DNA from 2 places in the Variovorax sp. GW822-FHT04A09 genome. Region 2 is predicted to be linked to the other one. Evidence: predicted binding sites of a transcription regulator. Region 2 holds the regulator's gene; the other holds the start of a gene.
The links. Region 2 encodes LexA, which represses DNA repair genes until DNA is damaged. Its sites were predicted from a motif close to ACTGTATNNNNATACAGT; they were not measured.

Region 1: a site for LexA is predicted at 3,304-3,321, ahead of imuA (translesion DNA synthesis-associated protein ImuA). Genes of this name have one in related genera too.

Annotation. Positions count from the first base shown of each region.
Region 1 is NZ_JBXAMV010000001.1:1,552,078-1,567,679, reverse strand. It holds gene AC1RLW_RS07045 (porin) at 1-126, shown strand, start outside; gene AC1RLW_RS07040 (Bug family tripartite tricarboxylate transporter substrate binding protein) at 141-1,103, shown strand; gene AC1RLW_RS07035 (aldo/keto reductase) at 1,090-1,917, opposite strand; gene AC1RLW_RS07030 (ABC transporter substrate-binding protein) at 2,088-3,224, opposite strand; gene imuA (translesion DNA synthesis-associated protein ImuA) at 3,336-4,136, shown strand; gene AC1RLW_RS07020 (Y-family DNA polymerase) at 4,105-5,448, shown strand; gene AC1RLW_RS07015 (error-prone DNA polymerase) at 5,441-8,791, shown strand; gene AC1RLW_RS07010 (hypothetical protein) at 8,862-9,788, shown strand; gene AC1RLW_RS07005 (phosphotransferase enzyme family protein) at 9,808-10,824, opposite strand; gene thpR (RNA 2',3'-cyclic phosphodiesterase) at 10,903-11,508, opposite strand; gene AC1RLW_RS06995 (hypothetical protein) at 11,545-11,781, opposite strand; gene AC1RLW_RS06990 (SGNH/GDSL hydrolase family protein) at 11,860-13,128, opposite strand; gene AC1RLW_RS06985 (LysR family transcriptional regulator) at 13,239-14,147, shown strand; gene ku (non-homologous end joining protein Ku) at 14,148-15,062, opposite strand; gene ligD (DNA ligase D) at 15,078-15,602, opposite strand, start outside.
Region 2 is NZ_JBXAMV010000001.1:1,184,499-1,200,100, reverse strand. It holds gene ftsH (ATP-dependent zinc metalloprotease FtsH) at 1-1,167, shown strand, start outside; gene folP (dihydropteroate synthase) at 1,283-2,095, shown strand; gene glmM (phosphoglucosamine mutase) at 2,092-3,429, shown strand; gene AC1RLW_RS05370 (GNAT family N-acetyltransferase) at 3,426-3,920, shown strand; gene AC1RLW_RS05365 (acyl-CoA dehydrogenase family protein) at 4,026-5,303, opposite strand; gene AC1RLW_RS05360 (phosphotransferase) at 5,338-6,444, opposite strand; gene AC1RLW_RS05355 (Crp/Fnr family transcriptional regulator) at 6,457-7,176, opposite strand; gene AC1RLW_RS05350 (oxepin-CoA hydrolase, alternative type) at 7,237-8,016, opposite strand; gene AC1RLW_RS05345 (3-hydroxyacyl-CoA dehydrogenase) at 8,028-9,548, opposite strand; gene AC1RLW_RS05340 (MFS transporter) at 9,682-10,842, opposite strand; gene AC1RLW_RS05335 (D-2-hydroxyacid dehydrogenase family protein) at 10,847-11,854, opposite strand; gene AC1RLW_RS05330 (hypothetical protein) at 12,013-12,396, opposite strand; gene lexA (transcriptional repressor LexA) at 12,540-13,223, opposite strand; gene AC1RLW_RS05320 (asparaginase) at 13,297-14,283, shown strand; gene adk (adenylate kinase) at 14,311-14,967, opposite strand; gene kdsB (3-deoxy-manno-octulosonate cytidylyltransferase) at 15,103-15,602, opposite strand, start outside.

The sequences.
Region 1 (15,602 bases), 370 kb from region 2:
CTCTACGGCACCTACGCACGGCTGATGAACAGCGGGCAGGCGCGCTATGTGGTGAGCGGCGGTGTGGCGCCGGCGGGCGGAATGCGCTCGTCGGGCTGGGAGTTCGGCGTGCGGCACCTCTTCTGAACAAGGAGGCTTTCATGCGACGCAGAACCTTGACTCTCGCGGCCCTCGCCTCCACGGCACTGTCCGGCGCGGCGGCCTGGAGCGCCGACGCGTACCCGAACAAGCCGCTGAAGCTGATCGTCGGCTTCGCCGCGGGCGGCGGCGCCGACTCGCTCACGCGGATCATTGCGGAGGGGCTGTCGAAGCAGCTCGGCCAGCAGGTGATCGTGGAGAACCGACCCGGCGCCGACGGCGTGCTCGCGGCCCAGGCCACCTCGTCGGCCAAGCCCGACGGCTACACGCTGCTGATGGGCACCAACACCGCGATGGTCGCCGCGCCCACGCTGCGGCCGACCTCGCCCTACGACCCGTTCAAGGCCTTCACGCCGATCAGCTCGGCGGGGCAGTTCTCGATGTTCCTCGTGGTGCCATCGAGCCTGCCGGTGAAAAGCGTGAACGAGCTGCTGGCGCTCGTGGCGTCGAAGCCCGGCGCGCTCAATTCGGCTTCGAGCAACAGCGCCTCGGAACTCGCGATGCTGCAGTTGCTGGGCGAGCGCAAGGTGGTCAACGCACGCTACAAGGGCGACATGCAGGCCATGACCGACCTGCTGGGCGGGCAGATCCAGATGATGTTCACCACCGGCACGCTGGCGCCGGGCTTCGTGAAGGAGGGGCGCATCCGCGCGCTGGTCACGCTGCTGCCGCAGCGCAGCGGCTTGCTGCCCGATGTGCCGACGGGCGGCGAGCTGGGGCTGGGCAAGCTCACGATCACGCCCTGGGCCGGCTTCTTCGGGCCGCCGGGGCTGCCGAAGGAGATCACCGACAGGCTCTCGCTGGAGTTGCAGAACACCCTCAAGCGGCCCGACGTGCATGCGCAACTGGTGCAGCAGGGCTTCGAGGGCTACGGCATGAGCCCCGCGAAGTTCGCCGAGTTCTTCCGCACGCAGTACGACGCCTTCGGCGCGACGGTGCGGGAGCACAACGTCAAGTTCGAATAGAAGAGGCCTCGCGGCGCCAGAAGGCGGCATCGGGGAAGGTGCCGGCGCCGGCCGCGGCGTTGTCCGTCATGTGCTCCGCGCGGCTTGTGCCCGGGATCGTGCAGGTCACGGCCGGATGGCTCAGCACGAACTTCAGCAGCACCTGCGCCCAACTCGTGCAGCCGATCTCGCCGGCCCAGGCGGGCAGCGGCTTGTCGCGCAGGCGCCGCAGCAGGCCACCGCCGCCGAAGGGCATGTTGACGATCACCGCCACGCCGCGCTCGGCCGCGAGCGGCAGCAGGCGCTGTTCGGCATCGCGCGCATCGAGCGAGTAGTTGATCTGCAGGAAGTCGAGCGTCTCGGCGCGCAACACCGCTTCGACCTCGTCGTAGGCCGAGGCGGTGTAGTGCGTGATGCCGATGTAGCGCACGCGGCCCTTGTCCTTCCAGCCGCGCAGCGTGGCGAGGTGGGTGCGCCAGTCGACGAGGTTGTGCACCTGCATCAGGTCGATCTCTTTCGTGCGCAGCCGCGCGAACGACTGCTCCATCTGCGCGATGCCGGCTTCGCGGCCCGAGGTCCAGACCTTGGTGGCGAGGAAGGGTTTGGCGCCCGGCTTCGCGGCGGCCAGCAGTTCGCCGGTGGTTTCCTCGGAGCGGCCGTACATCGGCGAACTGTCGATCACCGTGCCGCCGGCCGCGAAGAGCGCGTCGAGCACACCGGGCAGGCGCTGGTACTCGTCGCTGCCGGGGCGCTGGTCGAAGCCGATCCAGGTGCCGCAGCCGACGACCGGCAGGGCTTCCTTCGTGGAGGGAATGGGGCGGGTGGTCATCTGCATCGCGGGCCTGCGGGGTGGCTGCTGGGCGAAGGAGGGGAGCGCGGCACCTGCGCACAGGGCTGCGCCGAGGCGGAGCAACCGGGCGCGCGTGAGGGCGTAAGGGTGTGCGTTCGTGAGGGGCGTCGTCACGAACGAAATTCTGCGCCCGCCATGCCGGCGGGCGGAAGGGCTCAGCGCAGGTAGCGCCCGTCGGCCTTGAGCATCGACAGCTCCGAGAAGGTCAGCCCGCGGTGCTCGCCGGGCCGGTACGACACGGCGATGCCGCCGAGGTCCAGCGTCTTGAACGACTCCAGGCCCTTCTGCAGCGACTCGGGCGTGGGGTTGGCGCCCGCGCGCTTCAGGCCTTCGACCATGACCTTGGCCGTGACGTAGCCCTCCAGGCTCGCGTAGCTGAACTCGGTCATGCCGATCTTCTTCATCGCCGCCTGGTACTCGGCAATCACCGGCATCGCGCTGTTCCACGGGTAGGGCACGACCTGCGAGATGACCACGCCGGCCGCGTCCTTCTTGATGTCCTGGAACAGCTTCTGTCCGTTCAGGAACGAGAACGAATAGAACGCCGTCTCGCCGCCGGTCGCGCGGTAGGCCGCGATGAACTTCGCCGCCACGTCGTTGGTGGCCGACAGCACCACGGCCTTGGGCTTGAGCTTGGCCAGCTCGGCGGCGCGCTCGGCCGCGTCGGAGCCGTCGTTCTTGATGGCGACGCTGCCGACCATCTTGTCGCCGCGTTCGGCAATGAACTTCTGCGTGCTCTCCATCGCCGAGCGCGCGCCGGGGTTGTCGTTGTGCGCGAAGGCGATGCGCGACAGGCCGATGGTGAACAGGTGGTTCACGATGCGGCTGTACTCCTCGTCGAAGCTGATGCGCACCGGAAAGCCGAACTCGCTGAACTTCACCACCGGGCCCGCGCCCGTGTACGGGCCGACGACGGGAATCTTCAGCTCGTTGGCCGCCTTCAGCGCGCCGACCGCCGACGAGGTGCCGATGGGCATCAGCACGCCCACGGCGCCGTCGCGCGCGAAGGTCTTGACGTTCTCGGCGCCCTTGGCGGGGTCGTAGGCGTCGTCGAGCTGGCGCAGCTCGACCGGCCGGCCGTTGACGCCGCCGCTCGCGTTCAGCGCGGTGAACATGGCACGGATGCCCACCAGCGGCTCGGTCGACAGCGACGCGAGCGGGCCGGTCTGCACGTAGGTCTGGCCGATCAGGAGCGGCTTGGCGGGCTGGGCCGAGGCGGGCGCCACCGCACAGACGAGGGTGGCGAGCGCGGCGAGGGCCAGAAGCCGCAGGTGAATCTTTTTGTGTCTCATGGTCACTAATTGTTAATAAACCGATCTTAAGGCGCGGGCCTTCGCAGGTAAATCGATCGCTGGTTGCGACCCGGGAAATACTGTATAAAAATACAGTTAACAACTGCAATCATGGGCCTTCCTTTCCTCGACTCCTTTTCCACCGCCGCGGGCCGCGGCGTCTGGCACGCCGACGAACTAGGCCTGGCCGACGCGCAGGTCGTGGCCACCGGGCATGCCGCGCTCGACGCCGAGCTGCCCGGCGGCGGCTGGCCCGTGGGCGCGATGACGGAGCTGCTGCAGGCCACGCCCGAGGCCCATGTCTGGCGCCTGCTGCTGCCCGCGCTGGCGCAGGCCGTGGAGGCGCGCGGCGGGCCGGTGGTGCTGGTCGGCGCGCCCTACGAGCCCTGCGGCACCGCGCTGGCGGCGCAGGGGCTGCCGGTGGAGGCGCTGATGTGCGTGCGCAGCGACGCTCCGGCCGCGCGGCTGTGGGCCTGCGAGCAGGCGCTGCGCTGCGCCGAGATCGCTGCCGTCGTCGCCTGGCTGCCGCAGGCCCGCGTGGGCGAGTTGCGGCGGCTGCAGCTGGCCGCCGCGCAGCACGAGGTGCTGCTGTTCGTGTGCCGGCCCGAGTCGGTGGCGCTGTCGGCTTCGCCCGCGCGCCTGCGCCTGCGTGCCGAGCGCTGCCAGGACGACCCGGCGCAGATCGCGTTGCACCTGCTCAAGCGCCGGGGGCCGCCGCTGGCCGCGCCGGTGCGGGTGCCGGCGCGCAACGCCCGCATGAGCGCGCTGCTGGCCGCCGCCCGCGTGCGACGCCAGCTGCGCCTGCAGCCGCCCGTGGCGCCGGCCGCCGCCGCGCCGTCGGCCACGGTGGTGCGCATCGACGCGTGGAAAGGAGGCCCGGATGCACTGGATCGCCTTGCAGTGGTCGTCTGAAACCGAGGAAGCCGACGCCCCCGACATGCCTCCGCCCGAGGCCCTGGGCTGGTGGGCGCTGCAGTTCACGCCGCACGTCGCCTGGCAGGACGAGGCGCTGATGCTCGAGGTCTCGGCCTGCGAGCGCCTGTGGGGCGGTCGCGCGCCGCTGATGCGCCAGCTGCTGGCCCTCAACCCCGCATCCGACGCGCGCATGCGCGGCGCGCAGGGCGCCACCAGCCTGATCGCGCTGGCGCGGCTGCGCCTGTTCGCGCGCAACGAGCACCGGCCCGCCGAGGTGCCGGCCGGCCTGCCGCTGGACACGCTGACGGCCGCGCAGGGTCACCTCGACCTGCTCGCGCGCCTGGGCTGCCGCACCTGGGGCGATGTGGCCGCCTTGCCGCGTGGCGGCCTCACGCGGCGCTTCGGCACCGGGCTGCGCGAGGCGCTCGACATTGCCTGGGGCCTGCGCCCCGAAAGCCACGCCTGGCTCACGCTGCCCGACGTGTTCGAGCAGAAGCTCGAACTGCCCGCGCTGGCCGAGACCGGGCCCGAACTCATGTGGTCGGCCAACCGCCTGCTGTCGGCGCTACAGATCTGGCTGCGCGCCCGCCAGCGCGGTGCGCGTGCGCTCGAGCTGCAATGGACGCTCGACCTGCGGCGCCTCAACGGCGTGACCCTGCCGCCGCACCAGCAGCTCACCGTGCGCACGGCAGAGCCCACGCAGGACATGGCGCACCTGCGCCGCCTGCTGTCCGAAAAACTCGCGCTCACCACGCTGGCCGCGCCCGCGAGCTGGCTGAAGCTGCGCACGCTCGAAACCGATCCGCTGGCCGGCGCCAGCACCAGCTTCCTGCCGGAAGACAACCGCAAGGGCGACAAGCTGCACGAGATGGTCGAACGGCTCAGCGTGCGGCTCGGTGCCGACCAGGTGGTGGTACCGCTCGCGCAGGCCGACCACCGGCCCGAGCGCCAGCAGCGGTGGCGGCCCGCGCTGCAAAAAGAGAAAACGCCTGCACCCGACAAGGCCCGCAAGGACGCCGCCTCGCAGCCCGATGCGATCTACCCGCCCTGGCTGCTGCCCGAGCCCTTGCGGCTCGAGATGGACGGCGAGCGCCCGTGCTACTGCGGGCCGCTGCGCAAGCTGGTCGGGCCGCAGCGCGTGGAGGCCGGCTGGTGGGGCGGTGAAGAAGACGGCGGCCAGCCCGCGATGCGCGACTACTACGTGGCCGAAAGCCCCGAGGCCGGCCTGGTGTGGATCTTTCGCGAGCGGCCCGCCACGCGCTTTTCGTCGGGCGAGGTGCGCTGGTACCTGCAAGGCTTCTATGCCTGACTTGAGCGGTAAAGAAGAGCGCAAGCGCCAGCCCGCCAAGGTGCATGTGCTGCCGCAGCGGCTGCGCCCGGCGCCGGGCCTGCCCGGCTATGCCGAGCTGCACTGCCTCACGAACTTCAGCTTCCAGCGCGGCGCCTCGACGCCCGAAGAGGTGGTCGAGCGCGCCTACCACCTCGACTATGCGGCGCTGGCCATCACCGACGAATGCTCGGTGGCCGGCATCGTGCGCGCGCATGTCGCGTTGCGCGATCTGCCCGTCAAGCTGGACACCTACGAGCGCGAGCACCCGGACGAACCGCCGATCCCGCGCCACCCCGAATTCCGCCTGCTGTTCGGCAGCGAGTTCCGCTTCGAGCGCTTCAAGCTCGTGGTGATCGCGAACGACACCGAGGGCTGGGGCAACCTCTGCGAGTTCATCACCGCCGCGCGCAACACCGAGCTGCCCAAGGGCGAGTACCGCGTCGATTGGGACACGAGCGACGTCGCCTCGCTGCAGCGCTGCCAGATTCTTTTCGTGCCGCACCGGCCGCCGGGCGGCATGCCGGATGCGGCCACCGTGCAGGACGACCTGGCCGCCGCCAGGGCGCTGTACGGCGACAACCTCTGGCTGGCCGTGGAACTGTTCAACGAACTCGACGACGACCTCTGGCTCGTCACGCTGATGCAGGCGGGCGAGCAGGCCGGCGTGCCGCTGGTCGCGGCCGGCGACGTGCACATGCACGCGCGCGGGCGCAAGCCGCTGCACGACGTGCTCACAGCGGTGCGCGAAGGCCGCACGGTGGCCGAGTGCGGCTTCGCGCTGCAGTCGAACGCCGAGCGGCACCTGCGCCAGCGGGTGCGACTGGCCGAGCTGTACCTGCCCGCGATGCTGGCGAACACGCTGGCGGTGGCGCAGCGGTGCCGCTTCGATCCCGAGGTGATCCGCGAGACCTACAAGTACCCGCTGGAAACGCTGGGCAGCAACGAGACGGCGACGCAGACGCTGGCGCGCAAGACGTGGGAAGGGGCGCAAAGGCGCTACCCGAACGGGATTCCTGATGGCGTGCGGGTCCAGGTGCAGAAAGAGCTGGACCTGATCAGGGAGCTTGAATACGAGATGTTCTTCCTCACCGTAGAGAACATCGTCCGCTTTGCGCGCTCACAGAAAATTCTTTGCCAGGGTCGCGGGTCATCGGCCAATTCCGCTGTCTGCTATTGCCTCGAAATCACCGCAATCGACCCCGAAAAAGGCCACCTGCTGTTCGAGCGCTTCCTGAGCCGCCATCGCAAGGAACCGCCCGACATCGACGTCGACTTCGAGCACCAGCGGCGCGAAGAAGTCATCCAGTACATCTACGAAAAGTACGGCCGCGAGCGCGCCGCCATCGCTGCCGTCGTCATCTGCTACCGCTCGCGCAGCGCCTTGCGCGACGTCGGCAAGGCCATCGGCATCGACGAGCGGCTGGTCGACGAGTTCGCCAAGGACCACTACTGGTTCGACGACACCGTGCTCGGCGAACAGCTCGACAAGGCCGCCGAGCGCGTCGGCGTGAAGGAAGACCGGCTCAAGCTGATGCAGTGGATCGAGCACACGCAAAAGCTCAAGGGCTTTCCACGTCACCTGAGCCAGCACGTCGGCGGCTTCGTGCTCACGCACACCAGGCTCACGCGGCTGGTGCCGGTCGAGAAGGCGTCGATGAAAGACCGCTCCGTCATCCAGTGGGAAAAAGACGACCTCGAAGCCATGGGCATGCTGAAGGTCGACGTGCTCGCGCTGGGCATGCTCAGCGCCATCCGCCGCGGGCTCGACCACATGAACCGCTGGCGGGGCTCGATGGTGCAGATGCACCACATCCCCAACGACGACCAGAACGTGTTCGACATGATCTGCGACGCCGACACCATCGGCGTGTTCCAGATCGAGAGCCGGGCGCAGATGTCGATGCTGCCGCGCCTGAAGCCGCGCACCTATGAAGACCTGGTGATCGAGGTGGCGATCGTGCGGCCCGGGCCCATTCAGGGTGGCATGGTGCATCCGTACCTCAAGCAGCGCGAGCGGGTGCGCAAGGGCTTGCCGATCCTCTACGAAAAAGAGGAACTGAAGCCGGCGCTGGAACGCACGCTGGGCATTCCGATCTTCCAGGAGCAGGTGATGCAGATCGCCATGATCGCGGCGAAGTTCAGCGCAGACGAAGCCGATCAGTTGCGTCGTGCCATGGCCGCGTGGAAGCGCAAGGGCGGTCTCGACAAGTTTCACGCGAAGCTCGTGGATGGGATGGTGGAAAACAAGTACCCGAAGGAGTTCGCCGAAGCCATCTTCAAGCAGATCCTCGGCTTCGGCGACTACGGCTTCCCCGAAAGCCACGCCGCGAGCTTTGCGCTGCTGGTCACCATCAGCAGCTGGCTCAAGAACTACGAACCCGCCTGCTTCCTCGCCGCCTTGCTCGACTCGCAGCCGATGGGCTTCTACAACCCCTCGCAGCTGGTGCAGGACGCGCGCCGCCATGGGGTCGAGGTGCGGCCGGTCGACGTCACATGCAGCGAGATCGACACCACGCTCGAGGCCCGCGCACCCGATGCGCCGCGCATGCCGCCAGGCACCGACACGCGCTACGCCGAGCGCCTGGGCAACGAGAACCAGCCGGCGGTGCGGCTGGGCCTGAACCGGGTCCTGAGCCTCAGCGACGCCGGCGCCAGACGTTTGCTCGCAGCGCGCGCGCAAGCGCCTTTCACCAGCACCGAAGACCTGGCCCTGCGCGCCGAACTCGAAGGCAAGGACATGGCCGCGCTCGCCGCGGCCGATGCGCTGATGTCGCTCTCGGGCCATCGCCGCCAGCAGGTGTGGGACGCCACGGCGCAGCATCGCTCGTCGGCCCTGCTCAAGGGCGTGCCGATCCACGAACAGGCGCTGCTGCTGCCCGCCGCGCCCGAGGGCGAAGAGATCGTCGGCGACTACGCGGCGCTGGGCCTCACGCTGCGCCGCCATCCGCTCGCGCTGCTGCGCCCGCGCCTGGCGCGCATGCGGCTCCTGAGCGCGGTGGAGCTGCGCACCGCACGCAGCGGCCAGACCGTGCGCGCCTGCGGCATCGTCAAGGGTCGGCAGCGGCCCGGCACCGCCAACGGCACCATCTTCGTCACGCTGGAGGACGAGACCGGCAACGTCAACGTGATCGTGTGGAGCCACGTCATCGAGGCCTGGCGCGAGCCGCTGCTCAAGTCGCACCTGCTCGCGGTGCAGGGCACCTGGCAGCGCGACGATGACAGCGGCGGCAAGGTGCAGCACCTGATCGCCACCGGCTTCAAGGACCTCACGCCGCTGCTGGGCCGGCTGGCGCAGAGCAACACCAGCCGCGACTTCCACTGAGGCATTGCGAATGCAACCGATCGTTCCATGCCTCGCGCCGCCCCTCACTTTTCGCTAACCTGTTCCTCCCATGTCCGCACTCGCCGCAACCGCCGGATTTGCCCTTGCCGATGAGGTCGTCGCCACGCCGATCGGCCCGCCGCCGCCCGCGCCCGATGTGCCCATGCCGCCACCGCCGCCGCCCGTGCTGCCGCCCGAAGGCGATCCGCCGCCGGTCGTGCCCCCGGTGACGGACCCCGATTTTCCGCCGCCGGTGACCGACCCGCCGCCCCTGCAGACGGCCGTGCCCTTCGGCAAGCCGCACGCACGGCGCCTGCGCGAGATCTACCGTTCGGCCGGCTGGCCCTGCTGCGACACCATCGAGGTCGAACTGCTCGCGGGCGGTTTTCTCGAACGCGTGCGCAGCGCGCTGGGGCACGAGACGCTGCGCGTGACCGACGCGGGCATTGCGCGCATCGCCACCACGCTCACGGTCAACCGCGCGGCGCTGTCGCCGCACGAGGCGCTGGTGGAGCGCGTGGCGCGCGAGATGACGCGCGGCGGCCGCATCGCCTGGCGCGGCCTGGGCCTGCGCGCCCGGCTGCCGCCGCTGGAAGAGGGCGGCAAGCCGCGCTGGTGCATGGCGCGGCCCGATGTCTTTTCGATTCGCAACACCAGCGTCGAGGCCTACGCGCATCCCATCGTGCACGAGGTGAAGGTCAGCCGCGCCGACCTGCTGGGCGACCTGCGCAAGCCCGACAAGCGTGCGGCCTACCTCGACCTGGGCGGCGAGTGCTGGTACGTGCTGGGCAACGACGCCAAGGGCCGCAGCATCGCGTCGCCCGACGAGATTCCGGCCGAATGCGGCGTGATGGTGCTCGAGGGCGAGCGCCTCGTGGTGGCGCGCGCCGCGGTGCACCGCGCCTTCGAGCGCATTCCTTTTTCGGTGTGGCTGGCGCTGGCCAAGGCACAGCCCGTGGCGGGCTTCGAGGACGACGCGCAGGACCTGCTGATCTGAGCGGCGCCCTTCAGGTGTTTCAGGTGATGGCGTCGTAGTCGCGGTGCGCGACGGCGACCACGTTGCCCGGCTCGAACTGGCTCGCCATCTGACGCAGGCCTTCCTCGCGGTCTTCGCGGCTGGCCTGCGGGTCGAACATCTGGTCGCAGAACTCGAGCAGGTCGCGCACGATGCGTTCGTGGCGGTAGTAGGCGAGGGCGAGCGTGTCGACCGCCTCCTTCGTGCCGTAGCCCTGGAAGAACAGCGCTTCTTCGCGCGGCTGGTTCCACACGCCGCCGACCCCGCCGCCGATGAACATCAGGTCGCGCTCCTTGGGCGCGAGGATGAGCGTGTCCCAGTCGACGATGCACAGGCGGTCGTCGTCGCCCAGCAGCACGTTGCCCGCGTGCAGGTCGGCATGGCACAGCACCTGCGGCAGCGACTTCTCGAGCAGGATCGAGGCAAGCTGTTCGCTGCGGTAGACGATCGAATCGATCTCTTCGTCGTGCGCGTCCCAGAAGGCCAGAAAGCGCTTCACCAGATCGTCGCCCGCCACGCCGTTGATGAAGCGGCGCTGGTAGCCACGCACGCCTTCACGCCAGTGGTGCGAATAGCTTTCGCGCGGCAGGCCCGCGCGCAGAGATTCGGGCAGCTCGGTGCGGTGGATGGCGTTCAGCGCGGTGCCGAGCGCGGTCCATTGCCGGTCGGTCGGTGCGCGCGTGAAGCCGTCGACGCCATCGAAGAAGGGGTAGAGCGCCCAGTCGAAGCCCTGGTCCTGCACGCTGAGCCGCCGCGTGCGCGTGAGCAGCGGGGCCATCACGGCGTCGATGCCATAGGTGTGATGCAGCACGGCCGGCACGTCGACGACGGCGGGCGTGAAGCCGCCTCGGCGCAGCTTGAGGAAGTACGCGCGGCCGTCCGATGCCTCGATGCGGAACGCGGCCGAATCGACGTCGGCGCCCAGCGGCAGGAACTCGGCGCGTGTCGCCTGCAGGCCGTAGGTTTCGGCGAGACGCGCTTGAACGGCGTCGGGGGCGATATCGGGTGGTGTCAGCATGCGGCGGGCGTGGCGTGGGTTCGATGGGCGCCGAAAATTGTCTCACCCGATCAGGCCACGAAAGCCGGCCGGCCGTTGTCAGACGGCGTCTTCTTTGTCTTCTTCGTCGGCCTCGTAGGTGGCCAGCACCTTGTGCTCGACGGGATGCGACGTGAACGAGCGCACGAGCAGGAATTTCCTCACGCGCCACGGGATCGGCGGCAGGCGCATCGGGTAGGCCGCGCCCTCGGTGCGGCGGGCGATGGTGATGTGCGGTGTGAACGTCGGCGTTTCCGTGACGATGCCCGCCTTCTGGACCGCACGGCCGATGTCCGCATGCAGGGTGCGCAAGGCGCTGTGCTCGGCCGGCTGCAACACCGCGATGTCGTTGCGCCATGTGCGCGAGCTGTCCAGCACGAGGCTCATGGGCCGCACCCGAACCTGGGCGAGTGCTTCACACAGGCGTTTCTCGACCTCCTTGGGCTGGTCGCCGAAGCAGTGGAGCGTCAGGTGCAGTCGCGGGCTGCGAGGAAAGTAGTGGCCCTTGGGCCAGATCCATTCCTTGCGGTGCGCTTCGATGGCTGCTTGCACGTCGGGCTCTGGAAACAGCGCGATGAGAAGGTGGCGTTGCCTCTCGAAAGCGGGGGAGTCCCAGTCGGGTTCGGGCTCGTTCGCAAACGCATCGCCACGGTTGAAGTCGTCCATTGCAGTTCTCCGGGGGAAGAAGGATGAAAAGGCGGTTCAGGGCTCCGGCGGCCACCAATGCGTGGCCGTCGTCCGGATGACGCGCGCCGCCTGAACGCGGATGTCATCCTGTTCGTTGCTGTCGTCGTGGCCGTGCTCCCGCGTCACGCGGAAGGGCCAGTTTGAAATCCGGCCTGTCTTGCCGGTGGTGCGCGAACGCGACTGCAACGGATGCTGTCGCGAGGAGAAAAAAAGCACCTGCGCCGAGGGCGCAGGCGGGTTGGCGGTGGTCATGGCGTCGCCTCGAATGTTGTTCTTGGAGACGAGCCATTCTAGAGAAAAGACTGTATTTATGTACAGTATATTTGCAGTCTATCGAAGATCGTTGCCCAGCAAGGCGTCGAGGTCGATGGCCGCCGCCATCGCCCGGTAGCCGGCGTCGCCGGGATGCAGGTGGTCGCCCGAATCCATGGCGGCTTTCAGTCGGGTCGGCCGGGCCGGGTCGCGCAGCAGGGCGTCGACATCGACCACCGCATCGAAGGCACCGCTTTCGCGGATCCAGCGGTTGATGGTCTGGCGCACGGTGTCTTTCTCGGGCGAGTGGTGGCCGGCCAGCGGCGTGCCTTCGAGCGCGCGCTCGTTCGGCGGAATGGTGGCGCCCACGATGCGCACGTTGTGGGCGTGGGCCATCTCGATCAGCTGGCGAAAGCCCTGGATCACGGCCTCGGCGCGCACCGCGGGCTCCTGCGGTGCGAAGGGGCCGCCGGGCCAGCCGATGTCGTTGGTGCCCAGCAGCACGACCATCGCGCGCACGCCGGGCTGCGCGAACACGTCGCGGCCCGCGCGTTCGAGCGCCGCGCGGCCCATGCCGTCCTTCAGCAGCCGGCCGCCCGAGATGCCGGCGTTGAGCACGCCCACGCCGCGCGGCGCGAGCCGTTCGGCCAGCGCGTCGGGCCAGCGCGTGTGGGCGCCGGGTGTCGAGCCGTTGCCGTCCGTGATCGAGTCGCCCAGCGTGACGACGGTGACGGGCGCTTGCGGCGTCTCGACGATCAGGCCGCTCACGTAGACGCGTGTGCTCCACGAGGTGGCGGCGGCCGGCAGTCTCGCCGCGGCACTCAGGTCGCCGTCGGCGATGTACAGCGTCTGCCGCGCATCGAAGTGAAAGCCCGCGGGCTGGCTGGGTTCCGGCAGGTAGAGCGACACGGCCACTTCGCTCAGCGCGGGCAGCGGCAGGTCGACCGGGTCGCTCACGAGGCGCGCGCCGGGCGGCAGCGTCACGTCGCTGCGGCCGCCGAAGCGCAGCACCCGGTCGGTGCCCTCGACGATCGCCGAGCCGCTCGCATGGCGGGCCACGCGCGCCGCGCCGATGTGCAGCGGCGTGGTGCCGCCTTCGTTGCTGATCACCACGCGCAGCCGCGTGCCGCCGATGCTCAGGCGCGCCACCTGGCGCAGCGTCTGCCGCTCGAAGCGGGCGGGAATGCCCAGGGGCAGCACGAAGCTCTCGTCCCACAGCGGCTGGGTGGCGGCCATCCAGCTGGGGCTCCAGTGCGTGGGCGCGGCCGTGGAGGCTCCGGCGGCAGCCGCGAGGGAAAGGGCGAGCGCGCCCTGGCGCAGGAGGGAGGTGAGTCGCGAAGCGGTCATGTGAATGTCCTCAGGTGAAAGAAGTGTCGATGGACGAACTTTCTTCCATTCGAATCGCGAGGGATAGAAGGCAGAATGGCATGCATCGCATTCCCGATTCGAATGAACCCATGGACACCCTTCGCGCACTCTCCGCCTTCGTGCACAGCGTCGAACTCGGCAGCCTCTCGGGCGCGGCCCGCGCGCTCGACACCACGCAGCCCACCGTGAGCAAGCTGGTCGCGGGGCTGGAGCGATCGCTGGGCGTGCGGCTGCTGCGGCGCGCGGCCACGGGCCTGAGCCTCACGGAGGAGGGCCAGCGCTTTCACGAACGCGCGCGCCGCATGCTCGAGGACTACGGCGACGCCGTGGCCGATGCGCGCGCCCAGGTGCAGCAGCCGCGCGGCCTGTTGCGCCTGAGCGCGCCGGTCACGCTGGGGCAGCGGCACCTCAACGCGATGGCGGTCGAGTTCCTGCGGCTGTACCCCGACATCGAACTGGAGCTGGTGCTCGACGACCGCTTCGTCGACCCGCGCGAGGAGCGCATCGACGTCTCGCTGCGCGTCGGCGGCGCGTTGCCGCCCGACCTCGTCGCGCGCCACCTTGGCAGCTGGCCGCGCGTGCTCGTCGCCTCGCCGGACTACGTGGCCGCACGCGGCAAGCCGCGCACGCCGCACGATCTGCTGGCGCACGACTACCTGCGCTACGCGGCGGGCGACGACGGCGTGCTGCTCACGGGCCCCGAGGGCGCGGTGGCCGTGCCGGTGCGCAGCCGCTACCGCGTCAACAACGCCGTGGCGTTGCTCGACAGCGTGCTGGCGGGTGCGGGCGTGTCGCTGCAGCCCACGTGGATGGTCGCGGACCTGCTGGCTCAGGGGCGGCTGGTGCGCGTGCTCGCGCGGCACACGGGGCCGGCGCAGGAGCTGCACCTGCTGTACGCGCCGCGTCGGCAGTTGCCGCTGCGCGTGCAGGTGCTGGTCGACTTCCTGGCGCAGCGCGTGGCGGCGCTGCCGGGGGCTGCGAAAGCGCCGCGGCGTTAGTCAGGCCGCCTTGCGGGCCACGCTCTTCGCGCGTTTGGCGGCCGCAGGTTTGTGCGCGGTCTTGCGTGCAGAAGCCGTCGACTTCGCCGCACGCTTCTTCGCCGCAGGCGGCGTGCGCTTGCCGCTGCGCAGGCTGCGCGCGAGCAGCTCGGTCAGGTCGATCACCTCGGCGCCGCCCTCAGGTGCTTCTTCTTCCGGCTGCACCACCGTCTCCGTGTCGCCCGCCTTGACCTTCTTCTCGACGATCTTCATCACGGCGTGCTTGAACTCGTCCTTGAATTCGTCGGGGTTCCACGGGCCCGACATGTCGCCGACCAGCTGCTCGGCCATCTTCATCTCGGCGGCCGACAGCTTCGCGCCCTTGATGCCGGCGGCCGGCAGGTCGAGCCCGTCGGCGTCCTTGATCTCGTCACCCCAACGCAGCAGGTTGAGCACCAGCACCTTGCCAAAGGGAATCAGCAGCGCCAGGTGCTGCTTGGTGGCGATCACCACCTTGGCCAGCCCGACCTTGCCTGTCTTCACCAGCACCTCGCGCAGCAGCGCGTAGACCTTCTGGCCCTTGTTGATCGGTGCGAGGTAGTAGGGGCGCTCCAGGTACACAAACGGAATCTCGCCCACGTCGAGAAAGCGCTGGATCTCGATGGTCTGCGTGGTGCGCGGGTAGACGGCCTCGATCTCCTTGGGCGAGATCACGACGTACTTGCCGTCTTCGTACTCGAAGCCCTTCACGATCTGCTCGCGCGCGATCTCCTTGCCCGTGCGCTTGTTGATGCGCTTGTAGCCCACCGGGTCCATGCTGCGCTTGTCGAGCCAGTCGAAATCGATGCCCTGTTCGGTGCTGGCGGTGTGCAGGCCCACGGGGATGTGGACCAGCCCGAAGGTGATGGCGCCTTTCCAGAGGGTTCTCGTGGCCATGGTGTGTCTCCTTGGTTATTTCTTGAAGCCGAGCCGCTTCATCGCCTCGCCCAGCGGCTGGCGAGTGGTCCAGTAATCGGCCCACGGGTCTTCGGACTGGAACGACAGGTGCTCGCGCGCGGTGGCGATGGTCCAGTGCGCGCCGCTCTTGAGGCTGGCGAGATCGTCCCAGCGCACCGGCATCGACACGCCCATGCCGGGCCGCGCCCGCGCCGAGTAGGCCGCCACCGTGGTCGCGCCCACGCCGTTGCGCAGGTAGTCGGCAAAGAGCTTGCCGACGCGGTTCGACGGCCCGCTCTTGGCCACGAACTTCGAGGGGATCACGTGGGCCATGTGCTGCACGATGGCGCGCGAGAAGGCCTTCACCGTGTCGTTGTCGTAGTGCATGCGCAGCGGCACGACCACGTGCAGGCCCTTGCCGCCGCTGGTCTTGAGCCATGACACCAGGCCCAGCTCGGTGAGCAGCGTGCGCATCAGCAGCGCGCCTTCCTGCACATGCGCCCACGGCGTGCCTTCGCCTGGGTCGAGGTCGAAGATCAT
Region 2 (15,602 bases):
AAGAACGCGCCCTGCATCATCTTCATCGACGAAATCGATGCAGTGGGTCGCCAGCGCGGTGCCGGCCTCGGCGGCGGCAACGACGAGCGCGAGCAAACGCTCAACCAGATGCTGGTCGAGATGGACGGCTTCGAAACCAACCTCGGCGTGATCGTGGTGGCTGCCACCAACCGCCCCGACATTCTGGACGCCGCACTGCTGCGTCCGGGCCGTTTCGACCGTCAGGTGTACGTCACGCTGCCCGACATCCGCGGCCGCGAGCAGATCCTGGCCGTCCACATGCGCAAGGTCCCGCTGGGCCAGGACGTGAACCCGAGCGTGATCGCCCGCGGCACGCCCGGCATGTCGGGCGCCGACCTGGCCAACCTGTGCAACGAAGCCGCCCTGATGGCCGCCCGCCGCAATGCGCGCGTGGTCGAGATGCAGGACTTCGAGAAGGCCAAGGACAAGATCTTCATGGGCCCCGAGCGCAAGAGCATGGTCATGCCCGAGGAAGAGCGCCGCAACACGGCCTACCACGAGTCCGGCCACGCCCTCATCGGCAAGCTGCTGCCCAAGTGCGACCCGGTCCACAAGGTCACGATCATTCCGCGCGGCCGCGCCCTCGGCGTGACCATGAGCCTGCCGTCGCAGGACCGCTACAGCTACGACCGCGAGTACATGCTGAACCAGATCAGCATGCTGTTCGGCGGCCGCATCGCCGAAGAAGTGTTCATGCACCAGATGACCACCGGCGCCAGCAACGACTTCGAGCGTGCGACCTCCATCGCCCGTGACATGGTCACGCGCTACGGCATGACCGACGCGCTGGGCCCGATGGTCTATGCCGAGAACGAAGGCGAAGTGTTCCTGGGCCGCTCGGTCACCAAGACCACGAACATGAGCGAACAGACCATGGAAAAGGTCGACGGCGAGGTGCGCCGCATCATCGACGAGCAGTACGCCCTGGCGCGCCGCCTCATCGAAGAGAACAGCGACAAGATGCACGCCATGGCCAAGGCGCTGCTCGAATGGGAAACCATTGACAGCGAACAGCTCGACGACATCATGGCCGGCCGCGCACCGCGTCCGCCCAAGGACTGGACGCCGCGCATTCCGCCTTCGGGCAGCGGCGGCAGTGGTGGCACGCCGGCCGTCAATCCTGATCCGGCGCCGACCGCCGCTTGAGGTGGGCTTGAAATCAAGCAACAACGGGGCCCCTGGCCCCGTTTTCCATGGTGAGCCAGATGGTGCGGTTTGGCAGACCTCGCGTTTCAGGATTGATCTCGCGCAGCCGCGCGTGATGGGCATCGTCAACGTCACGCCCGATTCCTTCTCCGACGGCGGCGCGCACGCGTCGACCGAGACGGCGCTGAAGCACTGCGAGCAGCTGCTGAAGGAGGGCGCCGACATCCTCGACATCGGCGGCGAATCGACCCGCCCCGGCAGCCCCGCCGTGCCGCTGGACGCCGAGCTGGCGCGCGTGCTGCCCGTGGTGCGCGAGGCGGTGAAGCTGAACGTGCCGCTGTCGATCGACACCTACAAGCCCGAGGTGATGCGCGCCGTGCTCGACCTGGGCGCGGACATCGTCAACGACATCTGGGCCCTTCGCCAACCCGGCGCGCGCGAGGCAGTGGCGGCGCACCCGACCTGCGGCATCTGCCTGATGCACATGCACCGCGACCCGCAGACCATGCAGGCGCTGCCGATGCAGGGTGACGTGATTCCCGAGGTGCTGGCTTTCTGGGACGCGCAACTGGCGCCCTTGAAGGCGCTGGGCATCGACCCCGCGCGCATCACGCTCGATCCGGGCGTCGGTTTCGGCAAGAGCGTGGCGCAGAACTTCGCGCTCCTCGGTCGACAGCGGGAATTGTTGGCAACCGGTTACCCCTTGTTGCTAGGTTGGTCCCGCAAGTCCTCCATCGGGGCCGTCACCGGCATCGAGAATGCATCCGGGCGTACCGTGCCCAGCGTGGCAGCCGCCGTGCTGGCCGTGGACCGGGGTGCAGCGGTCGTGCGGGTGCACGACGTGCGCGACACCGTCGCCGCCCTCGCCGTATGGCGTGCCATGCGCGCGGAAGCACCGCAAGAACACCTTCAAAGAGCAACAACATGACCCGTAAGTATTTCGGCACCGACGGCATCCGCGGCACGGTCGGCCAATCGCCCATCACCCCCGATTTCGTGCTGCGCCTCGCACACGCCGTCGGCCGCGTGCTCAAGAAAACCCAGGCCCGTCCCACGGTGCTGATCGGCAAGGACACCCGCATCTCGGGCTACATGCTCGAGTCGGCGCTCGAGTCGGGCTTCAACTCCGCCGGCGTCGACGTGGTGCTGCTCGGCCCGCTGCCCACGCCGGGCGTGGCCTACCTTACGCGCGCCCAGCGCGCCAGCCTGGGCGTGGTGATCAGCGCCAGCCACAACGCCTTTCCCGACAACGGCATCAAGTTCTTCAGCGCGCAGGGCACCAAGCTCGACGACGCCTGGGAGCTGGCCGTCGAGGCCGTGCTCGAGGAAGAGCCCGTCTGGGTGGATTCGGCCAACCTGGGCAAGGCCCGCCGCCTGAACGATGCAGACGGCCGCTACATCGAGTTCTGCAAGAGCACCTTCGCCAACGACCTGTCGCTGCGCGGCATGAAGCTGGTGGTCGATGCGGCCCACGGCGCGGCCTACCAGGTGGCGCCCAACGTATTCCACGAACTGGGCGCGGACGTCACCAGCATCGGCTGCGCACCCGACGGGCTCAACATCAACAAGGGTTTCGGCGCCACGCATCCCGAGGCGCTGGTCGCCACTGTGACGGCGCAAAAGGCCGACTACGGCATCGCCCTCGATGGCGACGCCGACCGGCTGCAGCTGGTCGATGCCAGCGGTCGACTGTTCAACGGCGACGAGCTGCTGTACCTGATGGTGGCCGAACGCGTCGCGCGCGGCGAGAAGCCGGCGGGCGTGGTCGGCACGCTCATGACCAACAAGGCTGTCGAGATGGCCCTGCGCGCGCAGGACATCGAGTTCGTGCGCGCCAAGGTCGGCGACCGCTACGTGCTCGAAGAGCTCGACAAACGCGGCTGGCTGCTCGGCGGCGAGGGCTCCGGCCACCTGCTGGCGCTCGACCGCCACACCACGGGCGACGGCATCGTCAGCGCGCTGCAGGTGCTGCAGGCCTGCGTGCGCAGCGGCAAGACGGTGGCGCAGCTGCTCGAAGGCGTCACGCTGTTTCCGCAGACGCTCATCAACGTGCGCCTCGCGCCCGACCAGGACTGGAAGAGCAACCAGGCGCTCGCCAGCGAAACCAAGCGCATCGAGGCCGAGTTGGGCGATGCGGGCCGCGTGCTGATCCGTGCGAGTGGCACCGAGCCGCTGGTGCGCGTGATGGTCGAGGCGCGCGATCCGAAGCAATCGCAGTCTTGCGCCGAGCGCCTCGCGGCCACGCTCAAGCCCGCCGCATGACGACGGCGGGCCGCATCGAAATCCGCCTGGCCGACTACCGCGATCCGCTGCAAGCGGCGGCGCTGGTCGAGTTGCTCGACAGCTACGCGCGCGACCCAGCCGGCGGCGGCACGCCATTGCCTGCATCGGTGCGCGAAGGCCTGCCCGCCGCGCTGGCGGCGCGTCCGCAGGCGTTCAGCGTGCTCGCCTTCGACGGCGACACGCCCGTGGGCCTGATCAACTGCATCGAAGGTTTTTCGACCTTCGCCTGCCAGCCGCTGGTCAACGTGCACGACGTGGTCGTGCGCGCCAGCCACCGTGGCCAGCGCGTGGCGCAGCAGATGTTCGCGCAGGTCGAGCAGGAAGCCCGCCGGCGCGGCGCCTGCAAGCTCACGCTCGAGGTGCTGTCGGGCAATGCGCCTGCGCTGCGCAGCTACGAGCGCGAAGGCTTCGTCAGCTACCAGCTCGACCCGGAATTCGGCCACGCTGTCTTCCTGCAGAAGAAGCTCTGACCGAATCAGGCCAATGAAAATGCCGCCGACGCGCAAGGCGTGGGCGGCATGGCCGAAGCAGACAAGAGAAGGGCGCGGCGAACGCGCCCTTTCTTTTTTTCGGGATCAGAAGCGCGTGACAGGCGCGTCGGCGGTGGCGCCCGACTTATCGGCGGCGTACTTGCCCAGCTCCCACTTGGCGATCGCGTTGCGGTGCACTTCGTCCGGACCGTCGGCAAAGCGCAGGGTGCGCGCCTGGGCATAGGCCGAGGCCAGCGGGAAGTCGTCGCACATGCCGCCGCCGCCGTGGACCTGCATGGCCCAGTCGATGACCTGGCAGGCCATGGTGGGCGCCACCACCTTGATCATGGCGATCTCGGTGCGCGCGACCTTGTTGCCGGCCACGTCCATCAGCCAGGCGGCCTTGAGCGTGAGCAGGCGGGCCATGTCGATCTTGCAGCGCGCTTCGGCGATGCGTTCCTGCGTGACGGTCTGCGAGGCGACGGTCTTGCCAAAGGCCACGCGCGACGAGGCACGCTTGCACATCAGCTCGAGCGCGCGCTCGGCCAGGCCGATCAGGCGCATGCAGTGGTGGATGCGTCCGGGGCCAAGGCGGCCTTGGGCGATCTCGAAGCCGCGGCCTTCTCCCAGCAGGATGTTGCCGACGGGCACGCGCACGTTCTCGAAGTACATCTCGACGTGGCCGTGCGGCGCGTCGTCGTAGCCCATCACGTTCAGTGGACGCACGATGCGGATGCCCTTGGTGTCGGCCGGCACGATGACCATGCTCTGCTGCGAGTGCTTCGGCGCCTCGGGGTCGGTCTTGCCCATGGTGACGAACACGGCGCAGCGCGGGTCGGCGGCACCGGAGATCCACCACTTGTGGCCGTTGATGACGTACTCGTCGCCCTGGCGCTCGATGCGGGTGGCGATGTTGGTGGCGTCGCTGGAGGCGACGTCGGGTTCGGTCATCGCGAAGGCCGAGCGGATCTGGCCTTCGAGCAGCGGCTTGAGCCAGCGCGCCTTGATCTCTTCCGAGCCGTAGCGGGCGATGGTTTCCATGTTGCCGGTGTCGGGCGCCGAGCAGTTGAAGGCTTCGGAGGCCCATGGCACCCGGCCCATGATCTCGGCCAGCGGGGCGTATTCCTGATTGGTCAGGCCCGCACCCTCATAGCCCGAGGCCGAGGCGCTGTCGACTGGCAGGAACAGGTTCCACAGGCCTTGTGCCTTGGCCTTGGCCTTGAGTTTCTCGACGGTCTGCAGGGCGCTCCAGCGCTTGCCTGCGACCGTGTTGGCGGCCAGTTCGGCGCTGTACTCGGCTTCGGCCGGGTAGATGTGGTCTTCCATGAAGGCGAGAACGCGCTTCTGAAGCTCCTTGGTTTTGGCCGAATACTCGAAATCCATGCTGTCTCCTGGTGGGGTTAAGGGGGAGGGCTGGCTATGCCTTTTGGGCAAATTGCCAGGCCATCTCGGCCATCGGCCGTGCGCCACGGGCGGACGCCACGGCTTGCTCGCTCGATGCAGTACCGGCTTCGACCCGTTTCGCAATGCCCTGCAGGATGGCGGCCATGCGAAACAGGTTGTAGGCCTGGTAGAAATTCCAGTCGGGCGCCAGCGCCTCGGGCGTGCTGATGCGCGTGCGCTCGCAATAGCGGGCGATGTATTCGCTCTCGGTGGGAATGCCCAGCGCCGCCACGTCCACGCCGCCGATGCCGCGGCCGGTGGTGGGGGGCATGTGCCACGACATGCAGTGGTAGCTGAAGTCGGCCAGCGGGTGGCCCAGTGTGGAGAGTTCCCAGTCGAGCACCGCGATGATGCGCGGCTCGGTGGCGTGGAACATCACGTTGTCCAGGCGGTAGTCGCCATGGACGATCGAGACCTTGCTTTCGTCGCGTGCGCTCGCGGGCATGTGGGCGGGCAGCCAGTCGATCAGGCGCTCCATGGCTTCGATGGGCTGCGACAGTTCGCCGGCACCGTCGGCCGAGGCTTTGTACTGCTTGCTCCAGCGGCCGATCTGGCGCTCGAAGTAGTTGCCGGGCTTGCCGTAGTCGCCCAGGCCGCGGGCGGCGAAGTCGACCGTGTGCAGCGCCGCGATGACGCGGTTCATCTCGTCGTAGTAGGCCGCGCGTTCGGCGTTGCTGAAGCCGGGCAGCGACTGGTCCCACAGCACGCGGCCCTGCATGAACTCCATGATGTAGAAGGCGCGCCCGATGATGGATTCGTCTTCGCACAGGCAGTACATGCGCGGCACGGGCACGTCGGTGCCCTGCAGGCCGCGCATGACCTTGTATTCGCGCTCGACCGCATGGGCCGAGGGCAGCAGCTTGGCGACCGGGCCGGGCTTGGCGCGCATCACGTAGCTCTGCGTGGGCGTGACGAGCTTGTAGGTCGGGTTGGACTGACCGCCCTTGAACATCTCGACCGTCAGCGGACCCTGGAAGCCCTCGAGGTTCTTTTCGAGCCAGGGCGCAAGCGCGTCCACGTCGAAGGTGTGCTGTTGGGACACCGCGCGGGTGCCGATGAAACTGGAGAAGTCCTGGCTCATGTCGAATCTTTTTTAGTTGTCTGCTTCAGAGATGTGCATCAGCGCCGAGCGGTCCAGCACGACCAGTCCGGCCGGCTCGATCCGGATGGTGCCCTCGCGCTCCATCGTCTTGAGTTCCTGGTTGACCCGCTGGCGCGAGGCGCCGAGCAGCTGCGCGAGTTCTTCCTGCGCCAGTTGCAGGCCGATGCGCGTCTGACTGCCGTCGTCCAGGTTGGGCACGCCGTAGCTGCGCACCAGATGGATGAGCTGCTTGGCCAGGCGTGCGCGCAAGGGCAGGGTGTTGAGGTCTTCCACCAGCCCGAACAGCGTGCGGATGCGGCGCGCCTGCAGCCGCATCAGCGCTTCGTACAGCTCGACGTGCGTGGCCAGGATCTTCTGGAAATCGGCCCGCGCCACGCACAGCACGGTGGTGTCGCCGTGCGAGTACGTGTCGTGCGTGCGCCGCTCCCCGTCGAACATCGCCACGTCGCCGAACCAGATGCCCGGCTCGACGTAGGTCAGCGTCACCTGCTTGCCCGACACCGCGGTCGAGCTCACGCGCAACGCCCCCTTGGCACAGGCGATCCAGTGCTCGGGCGGGTCGCCGCGCGCGGCGAGCAGGTCGCCGTCCTTGTAGCGTTTGACAAAGGCGCATCGGAGGATGTCGTGCCGTAGCGATGGAGATAGGGAAGAAAACCAGCGACCACTGTTGATCGCTTCACGTTCTTCGATGGTAAGAATGGGGTCGTCCATGGTCTGTCCTCTCGGCGACTGAAAAGCTGTGGGGTGTCTCGGGAGCGACGCCGTCAGGCGTCACTCGTAGCGTGGCGGTGTCTTGTCGAGGAACGCGGCGATGCCGATGCCCGCGTTCGCGTGGTGCAGGTTGCGCACGAAATGATCGCGCTCCTGCGATAGCTGCGACGCCAGTGTGGCGCCACGCGCGTCGCTCAGCAGCTCCTTGATGCTGGCCAGCGAGTTCGGCGCGCGCGCGTTCAGGCGAGTGGCCAGGGCCAGCGCGCCGGCCAGCGCCTGTCCGCTGTCGGTGAGCTCGTTGACGAGGCCGAAGGCATGCAGGCGCGCGGCCTCGATGCGCTCGCCGTTCATCAGCCATTCGCTCGCCAGCTGGCGCGGCAGCGCCTGTCCGAGGTGCCAGCTGAGGCCGCCGTCGGGCGAGAGCGCCACGTTGCTGTACGAGGCCGCGAACACGGCGTCGCGCGCGGCCACGACGAAGTCGCAGGCCAGCGCGAGCGAGAAGCCGGCGCCGGCCGCCGCGCCCTCGACGGCCGCGATGACCGGCTTGGGAAAGGTACGGATCGAGTCGATCCAGTTGTGCAGGCCCTCGATGCTCTCGGCCTGCACCGAGCGGTCGAGCTGGCGGTTGGCCAGCAGCCGCTGCAGCGAGCCGCCGGCGCAGAACCAGGCGCCTTCGCCCACGATGACGACGCTGCGGATCTCGTCGCTGCTCTCGGCGCCGTTCAGCGCCTCGATGCCGGCGGCATAAATCTCGGGGCCCAGCGCATTGCGCTGGGTCGGGTTGACGATGGTCAGCACCATGGTGCTGCCTTCGCTGGTGCTCTTGAGTTCGGCGGTCATGGTGTGCGTGCTTATTCTTCTTCGTGCAGCAGGCTCAGGCCCAGCGCGCCGCGGCGGCGCAGCCACGGGCTCGGGCGATAGCGCGGATCGCCATACACGGTCTGCAGGTTGAACAGCACTTCGAGCATGTTGGTCGGCCCGTAGAGGTTGCCCATGGCGAGCGGGCCGCGCGGATAGCCCAGGCCCAGCTGCACGGCGGTCTCGAGGTCGGCCGGCGTGCACACGCGCTGCTGGCACATGTCGGCGGCGATGTTGACGATGGCGCCGATCACGCGCTGCGTGACGAAGCCCCCGCTGTCGCGGATCACGCTCACGGTCTTGCCGTCGCGCGCGAAGAGGGCGTGCGCGGCGTCGCGCACGTCGCGGCGCGTGGCCGGGTTGGTGGCGAGCACGCGGCGCTTGGTGGCGGCGTCGTCGATGAGCATGTCGATGCCGACGGTGCGCGTGGCGTCCAGCCGCTCGACGGCCGCGACCGTCGTCACGTCGAAGCCCAGCGGCGCGACCAGGATGATCGACTGCGGTGCGGGAGCGCTGCCGCTGTCGATCTGCGCACCCAGCGTGTTCACCAGGCGCAGCAGCTCGGCGCGGCGCGCGGCGCGCGGCGACACCCAGACCGCGGGCGTGCCTTCGATCACCGGCGCCGGCGCTTCGGGCGTTTGCTGCATCACGCCGTTGTCGTAGCGGTAGAAGCCTTCGCCCGTCTTGCGGCCGAGTGCGCCGGCGGCCAGGCGCTGCGCGGTGATCACGCTGGGTCGGAAGCGCGGCTCTTCGAAGTACTGGTGGTAGATCGACTCCATCACCGGATGCGACACGTCGAGCGCCGTGAGGTCGAGCAGCTCGAACGGGCCGAGGCGAAAGCCTGCCTGGTCCTTCAGGATGCGGTCGATGGTGGCGAAGTCGGCCACGCCTTCGCCGACGATGCGCAGCGCCTCGGTGCCGTAGCCGCGGCCCGCGTGGTTGACGATGAAGCCCGGCGTGTCCTGCGCCTGCACGGCGCTGTGGCCCATCTGCGTGGCGTAGCCGGCCAGTTGCTGGCAGACCTCGGGCGAGGTCTTGAAGCCCGCCACCACCTCGACCACCTTCATCAGCGGCACGGGGTTGAAGAAGTGGAAGCCCGCGAAGCGCGCGGGGTGCTGCAGGCCGGCCGCGATGGTCGTGACCGACAGCGACGAGGTGTTGGTGACCAGCGTGGCGGTGGGCGCGACCACGTCCTCGAGCTCGCGAAACAGCGTGCGCTTGACCTCGAGGTTCTCGACCACGGCCTCGACCACGAGGTCGCAGCCCGCGAGCGCCTGCATGCCGTCGACCGCCTTCACGCGCGCCACGTAGGCGTCGCGCGTGGGGGCATCGATCTTGCCCTTCTCGTGCAGCTTGTTCCATTGGGCGGCGAGGGCTTCGCGGCCGCGCTCGGCGGCGCCTGCGAAGCTGTCGAGCAGCAGCACTTCGCTGCCGGCCTGGGCGGCGATCTGCGCGATGCCGCGCCCCATGGCGCCGGCGCCGATCACGCCGATTCGGGGGTAGTTCACTGTCATGGGATCAGGGTTCTCATGGGTTGGTGGGTGTCTGGGGCGGCCGCGCCGGCGCGGGTGCGCGACACGGACGAAAGCTCCGATTTTGCAATCTCGCGGGAGGCCCGCGCCCCGGGTGTTACGCGGGGCATCGGAATCAGGCCGGGCGGCGGCTGCGATCGATGGCGATGCTCAGGCCCATCGCCAGCAGCATCAGTGCAAAACCGACCCGGCTCATCCACTCGGTGGCGTCGTTCGCCAGCAGCCAGCCGCCCAGCGCCGCACCCAGGGCCTGGCCGATGTAGATGCCCGAGCTGTTGAGCGCCACCGAGCCCGGCGCCAGGGCGGGCGCCAGCCCCACGAGGCGCGCCTGCTGCGAGGAGTTGGTGGCAAAGCAGCCCAGGCCCCAGGGCACGAGCACCACCGCCAGCCACGCCAGCGTGCTGGCCAACGGCCACAGCAGCAGGCTCAGCGCGATCAGCCCGGTCGTCAGCAGCACCATGCGCCCGGCGCCGACGCGGTCGATGTAGCGGCTCACCACCATGTTGCCCAGCAGGCCGAAGGCGCCGAATAGCGCCCACATCAGGCTCAGCGTGTTGGCGTCGGCGCCGAAGCCCTGCTTGAGCAGCGGGCCGAAATAGCTGAACAGCACGAACTGGCCGACGCCCTGCAGCGCCGTGACCGACACGATGCCCATCAGCACCGGGCTGCGCAGCACGCGCGACCAGGCGGCAGCCGTGAGCGCGGCGGGCCGGATGCCGCTGGGCAGCGTGAGCCAGACCGAGGCGGCGCTCACGACGCTGAGCGCCGCGATGGCCATGAAGGCCATGCGCCAGCCCAGGTGGCCGCCGATCAGCGCGCCTATCGGCAGGCCCAGCACCGAGGCCACCGACCAGCCGAGAAAGACGAAGGTGACGGCGCGCCCGCGCTGCTCGGGCGGCACCAGCATGCCGGCGCAGGCCGCGGCCTGGGGCGTGAAGATGGCGGGCGCGATCACCGTCAGCATGCGCACCGGCAGCAGCGCGCCGAAGCTGGGCACGAGCGCCGCGACCACGTGCCACGCGGCGTACCAGAGCAGGGTGAGGGCCAGCAACTTGCGGCGGTCCCAGCCGGCGACCGCGGCGGCCAGCAGCGGGGCGCCCAGGCACATCACGAAGGCGGCCGCGCTGATCAGCTGGCCTGCAGTGGCGACCTTGATGGCCAAGGAGGCGCTGATCTCATTGAGGGTGCCGGGCACGACCATCACGCCCGTGCCGATCACGAAATTGCCGGCCAGCAGCGCCCAGAGCGCGCCTCGCTGCGGCGCGGGCCGGCTCATGCGCTCACCGCCGGACCTGCAGCGCGCCGGGGTTCACGATGTTCGTGGGGTTGCCCTTGATGAAGCTCACGACGTTGTCGAACGCCTGGCCGAAGTAGCTTTCGTAACTTTCCTGCTCGACGTAGCCGATGTGCGGCGTGCAGATGCAGTTTTCGAGGCGCAGCAGCGCATGGCCCTGCAGCGGCGGTTCGCTCTCGAACACGTCGATGGCCGCCAGCCCGGGGCGGCCGCGGTTGAGCGCGGCCAGCAGGGCATCGGCCTCGACCAGCTCGGCGCGCGAGGTGTTGACGAACAGCGCCGTCGGCTTCATGCGCGAGAGGTCTTCGAGCTTGACGAGGCCCTGGGTGTCCTCGTTGAGCCGCAGGTGCACCGACAGCACGTCGGCGGCGGCAAAGAATTCGTGGCGGTTCTGCGCCACCTGGAAGCCGTCGGAGCGCGCCTTGGCGCAGCTGGCCTCGCGGCCCCAGATCACGACCTGCATGCCGAAGGCCTGCCCATAGCGGGCCACCAACTGGCCGATGCGGCCGTAGCCCCAGATGCACAGCGTCTTGCCCTTGAGCACCGAGCCCACGCCGAAATTCGGAGGCATCGACGCCGACTTGAGGCCCGACTGCTGCCAGGCCCCGTGCTTGAGGTTGCTGATGTACTGCGGCAGGCGGCGCATGGCCGCCATGATCAGCGCCCAGGTGAGTTCGGCGGGCGCCTGCGGCGAGCCCGAGCCTTCGGCCACCGCCACGCCGCGTTCGGTGCAGGCGGTGACGTCGATGTGGCCACCGACGCGACCGGTCTGGGAAATCAGCTTGAGCTTGGGCAGCTTCTCGATCAGCTGGCGGGAGATCTGGCTGCGCTCGCGGATGAGCACGATGACGTCCGCATCCTTGAGGCGAACCGACAGTTGGCCGATGCCCTTGACCGTGTTGGTGTAGACCTTGGCGGCGTAAGCGTCCAGCTTGGCAGCGCACTGCAGCTTGCGCACGGCGTCCTGGTAGTCGTCGAGGATCACAATGTTCATGGCATGCCATTGTGCCTCGCAGCATCGGCACGTCGCACGTGTGAACGTTTGGATACCCCATGCCAGATGGCGCCCGGGAGGCCTGTTTCAGACCATTGGGGGTGAATCCGCCATGCGCGTGCGGGGCGCGCAGGCACGGCGGGTTCGTTCGCACCTTCTCAGTGCAGGTGGCTGGGGCGGGGCGTGCCGCTCCCGGTTTCCGCAGCTTCCAGCGCGGCGAGCCGGTCGAGTTCGGCGCACACGTCGGCCATGCGGCCGGAGATCACGACCCGGTTGGCACAGCCGCGCTGCGGGCCTTGCCGGTCGACCACGCGGACCACGCGCAGCGGGCGGGCGGGCGTGGCGGCGGCGGACGGCGACGTGGCCGGCGTCGGGCTGCCGGTGGTGCGCGCCGTGCAGGCCGGGCGAATGGCCACGTAGCGCAGGCCGGCCGCTGCGTCGCCGCTCTCACCATGCGACGGGCGGCGGGCGGGCATCCAGCGGGTGGCCAGCGATTGCAGGGGCGACCAGAGGTCGGCGATGGCGAGGAGGGCGATTCCCATGTGAACTCCAAAAAAGTATGAGGTTGAACACAGGCAGGATTTCTTGAATCGGCCACGACAGGGTGATGGCGACTTCGCGCCATACGCCCGCCACCTGTCGCGGCCGGATGAGGTGCTGCTGCCGTTGGCAGCAGGCCAGGGGCCTACATCAGCATGGTGTTGCGGATGAGGCCGACCGCGAGGCCTTCGATTTCAAAGGGCTCGCCGGGCTGGACGATGATGGTCGGGTAGTCGGGGTTCTCCGCGTGCAGCTCGATCACCTGCTTGTTGCGCTTCAGGCGCTTCACGGTGACTTCTTCGCCCAGGCGTGCCACCACGATCTGGCCGTTGCGCGCTTCCTTGGTGGCCTGCACGGCGAGCAGGTCGCCGTCCATGATGCCGGCGTCACGCATCGACATGCCGCGCACCTTGAGCAGATAGTCGGGCTGGCGCTGGAACAGCGTGTTCTCGACGTAGTAGGTCTGGTCGACGTGCTCCTGCGCGAGGATGGGTGAACCCGCTGCGACGCGGCCGATGAGCGGCAGCGCGAGCTGGGCCATGCCGGGCAGCGAGAGCGAGAACTGGTTGCCTTCGCGGTGGCGCGTTTCGTGGAGCGAGCGCAGCGCATCGCCCTTGAGGCGGATGCCGCGCGAGGTGCCGCTGACGAGTTCGATGACGCCCTTGCGGGCCAGGGCCTGCAGGTGCTCTTCGGCGGCATTGGCCGACTTGAAGCCCAGCTCGTTGGCGATTTCGGCGCGCGTCGGCGGCGCACCGGTGCGTGCGATGGCGGCCTGGATCAGGTCCAGGATCTGCTGCTGGCGGGCGGTAAGCTTCACTGCGAACTGCATAGTGGTTTCCTTGCGGCACTGGCTAGATATCCAGTACCTGTATTTTTAACCAGTTTTCAAAAGTTGACAAGCCATGACTCATTCCTCTTCGTCCGAGACGCGCCGCGTGGTGGTGCTGGGCACCGGCGGCACCATTGCCGGCAAGGCTGCCAGCAGCGGCGACAACATCGGCTACACCGCCGGGCAGGTGGGGGTGGCGGACCTGCTGGGCGGCATCGAGGCGCCGGCCGGCGTGACGCTGGTGGCGGAGCAGGTCGCGCAGCTCGACAGCAAGGACATGGACGCCGACACCTGGCGCCAGCTGGCCGCGCGCTGCGCACACTGGCTGGCGCAGCCTGATGTGGCTGGCATCGTGGTCACGCACGGCACCGACACGCTGGAGGAAACCGCCTTCTTCCTGCACGCCGTGCTGGCGCCCGCCAAGCCGGTGGTGCTGACGTGCGCGATGCGTCCGGCGACGGCGTTGTCGCCTGATGGTCCGCAGAACGTGCGCGACGCGCTCGTGGTGGCTTCGACGCCGGGCGCGCATGGCGTGACGGTGGTGTGCGCGGGTGCGATCCACAGCGGGCTCGATGTGCAGAAGGTGCACACCTACCGCCTCGATGCCTTCGCGTCGGGCGATGCCGGGTCGGTCGGCTACGTGGAAGAGGGCGAAGTGCGGCGCGTGCGTGCGTGGCCGCAGGGAGCGCCGTTCGATGCGGCGCGGCTGGAGGCGGTATCGAAGCCGTGGCCCCGCGTCGAGATCGTCATGAGCCACGCGGGCGTGAGCGGCGCGATCGTGGAGGCGCTGTTGCTCCCGTCGGCTGAGCCCTTGCGCGGCCTGGTCGTGGCCACGACCGGCAACGGCACCATGCACCACGCGCTGGAAGCTGCAGCGCTGAAGGCTCAGGATGGCGGCGTGTCGGTGTTGCGCGCCACGCGCTGTGCGAACGGACGCATCCTGCCGAAACCCGGTGACGGGCTGCGGGATGCGGGCGCACTCACGCCGGTGAAGGCGCGGGTCGCGCTGGTGCTGGAACTGTTGGGAGTGGCCGCCCTGCCTGAGTCGGAGGGCGGCTGAGGGGCTGACGGATCAGCCGCTGTCGAATCAGCTGTTCAGTGCGGCAAGCGCGCGCTGCGTGATCTCGTCGACCGTGCCTACGCCCTGGATGGCGCGGTACTTCGGCGCGGCGGCCGGATCGGCCTTGGCCCAGGCCGAGTAGTAGTCGACCAGCGGACGGGTCTGCTGGCTGTAGACGTCGAGCCGCTTGCGCACGGTCTCTTCCTTGTCGTCTTCGCGCTGGATCAGCTCTTCACCGGTCACGTCGTCCTTGCCTTCCACCTTCGGCGGATTGAACTTGACGTGGTAGGTGCGGCCCGATGCCGGGTGCGAGCGGCGACCGCTCATGCGTTCGATGATGTCGCCGAAGGGCACATCGATCTCAAGCACGTAGTCGAGCTTGACGCCGGCCGCCTTCATGGCGTCGGCTTGAGGAATGGTGCGCGGGAAGCCGTCGAACAGGAAGCCGCCGTTGCAGTCGGGCTGCGCGATGCGTTCCTTCACGAGGTTGATGATCAGGTCGTCGCTGACCAGTGCACCCGAATCCATGATCGTCTTGGCCTGCAGCCCGAGGGGGGTGCCTGCCTTGACGGCGGCGCGCAACATGTCGCCGGTCGAAATTTGGGGAATGCCGTATTTCTGGCAGATGAAGGTCGCTTGCGTGCCTTTGCCTGCCCCGGGCGCGCCCAGCAAAATAAGTCTCATGGTGTCCTCGGAAGGTTCTTAGATTTTGTGTCGCGCCCCATGCGCACCCTCAGGCGCGCCGAGGCGGAATTGCGTCGAGGATAGCATGCGTGCCCGTGACAAATTGCCGCCGTTCCCTCGGGGACGGCGGGCAGTTCACGCAGGCGAGCCGGCTGCGAAGACCGCGCGCACGCGCGCCAGGTCTTCGGGCGTGTCGATCCCGGGGCCCGGGGCGACATCGCTCACATGCACCGCGATGCGGTGCCCGTGCCACAGCGCGCGCAGCTGTTCGAGCGCTTCGGTGGCTTCGACGGGTGCTGGCGACAGCAACGGAAATTGCCGCACGAAGCCAGCGCGATAGCCGTAGATGCCGATGTGGCGCAGCGGTGCGGGGCTGGGCAGCACCGTGGGCGCCGCACCGCCCGAAGAACCGTCGCGCCACCAGGGGATCGGTGCGCGGCTGAAATAGAGCGCATGACCTTGGGCGTCGAGCACGGCCTTCACGACGTTCGGATTCATGAAGTCGGCCAGCGAGTCGATCGCATGGACGGCGGTGCTCATGGCGGCCTGCGGTCGCGCAGCCAGCGTGGCGGCCACGGCGTCGATCAGCGCGGGGTCGATCAGCGGCTCGTCGCCCTGCACGTTGACGACGATCG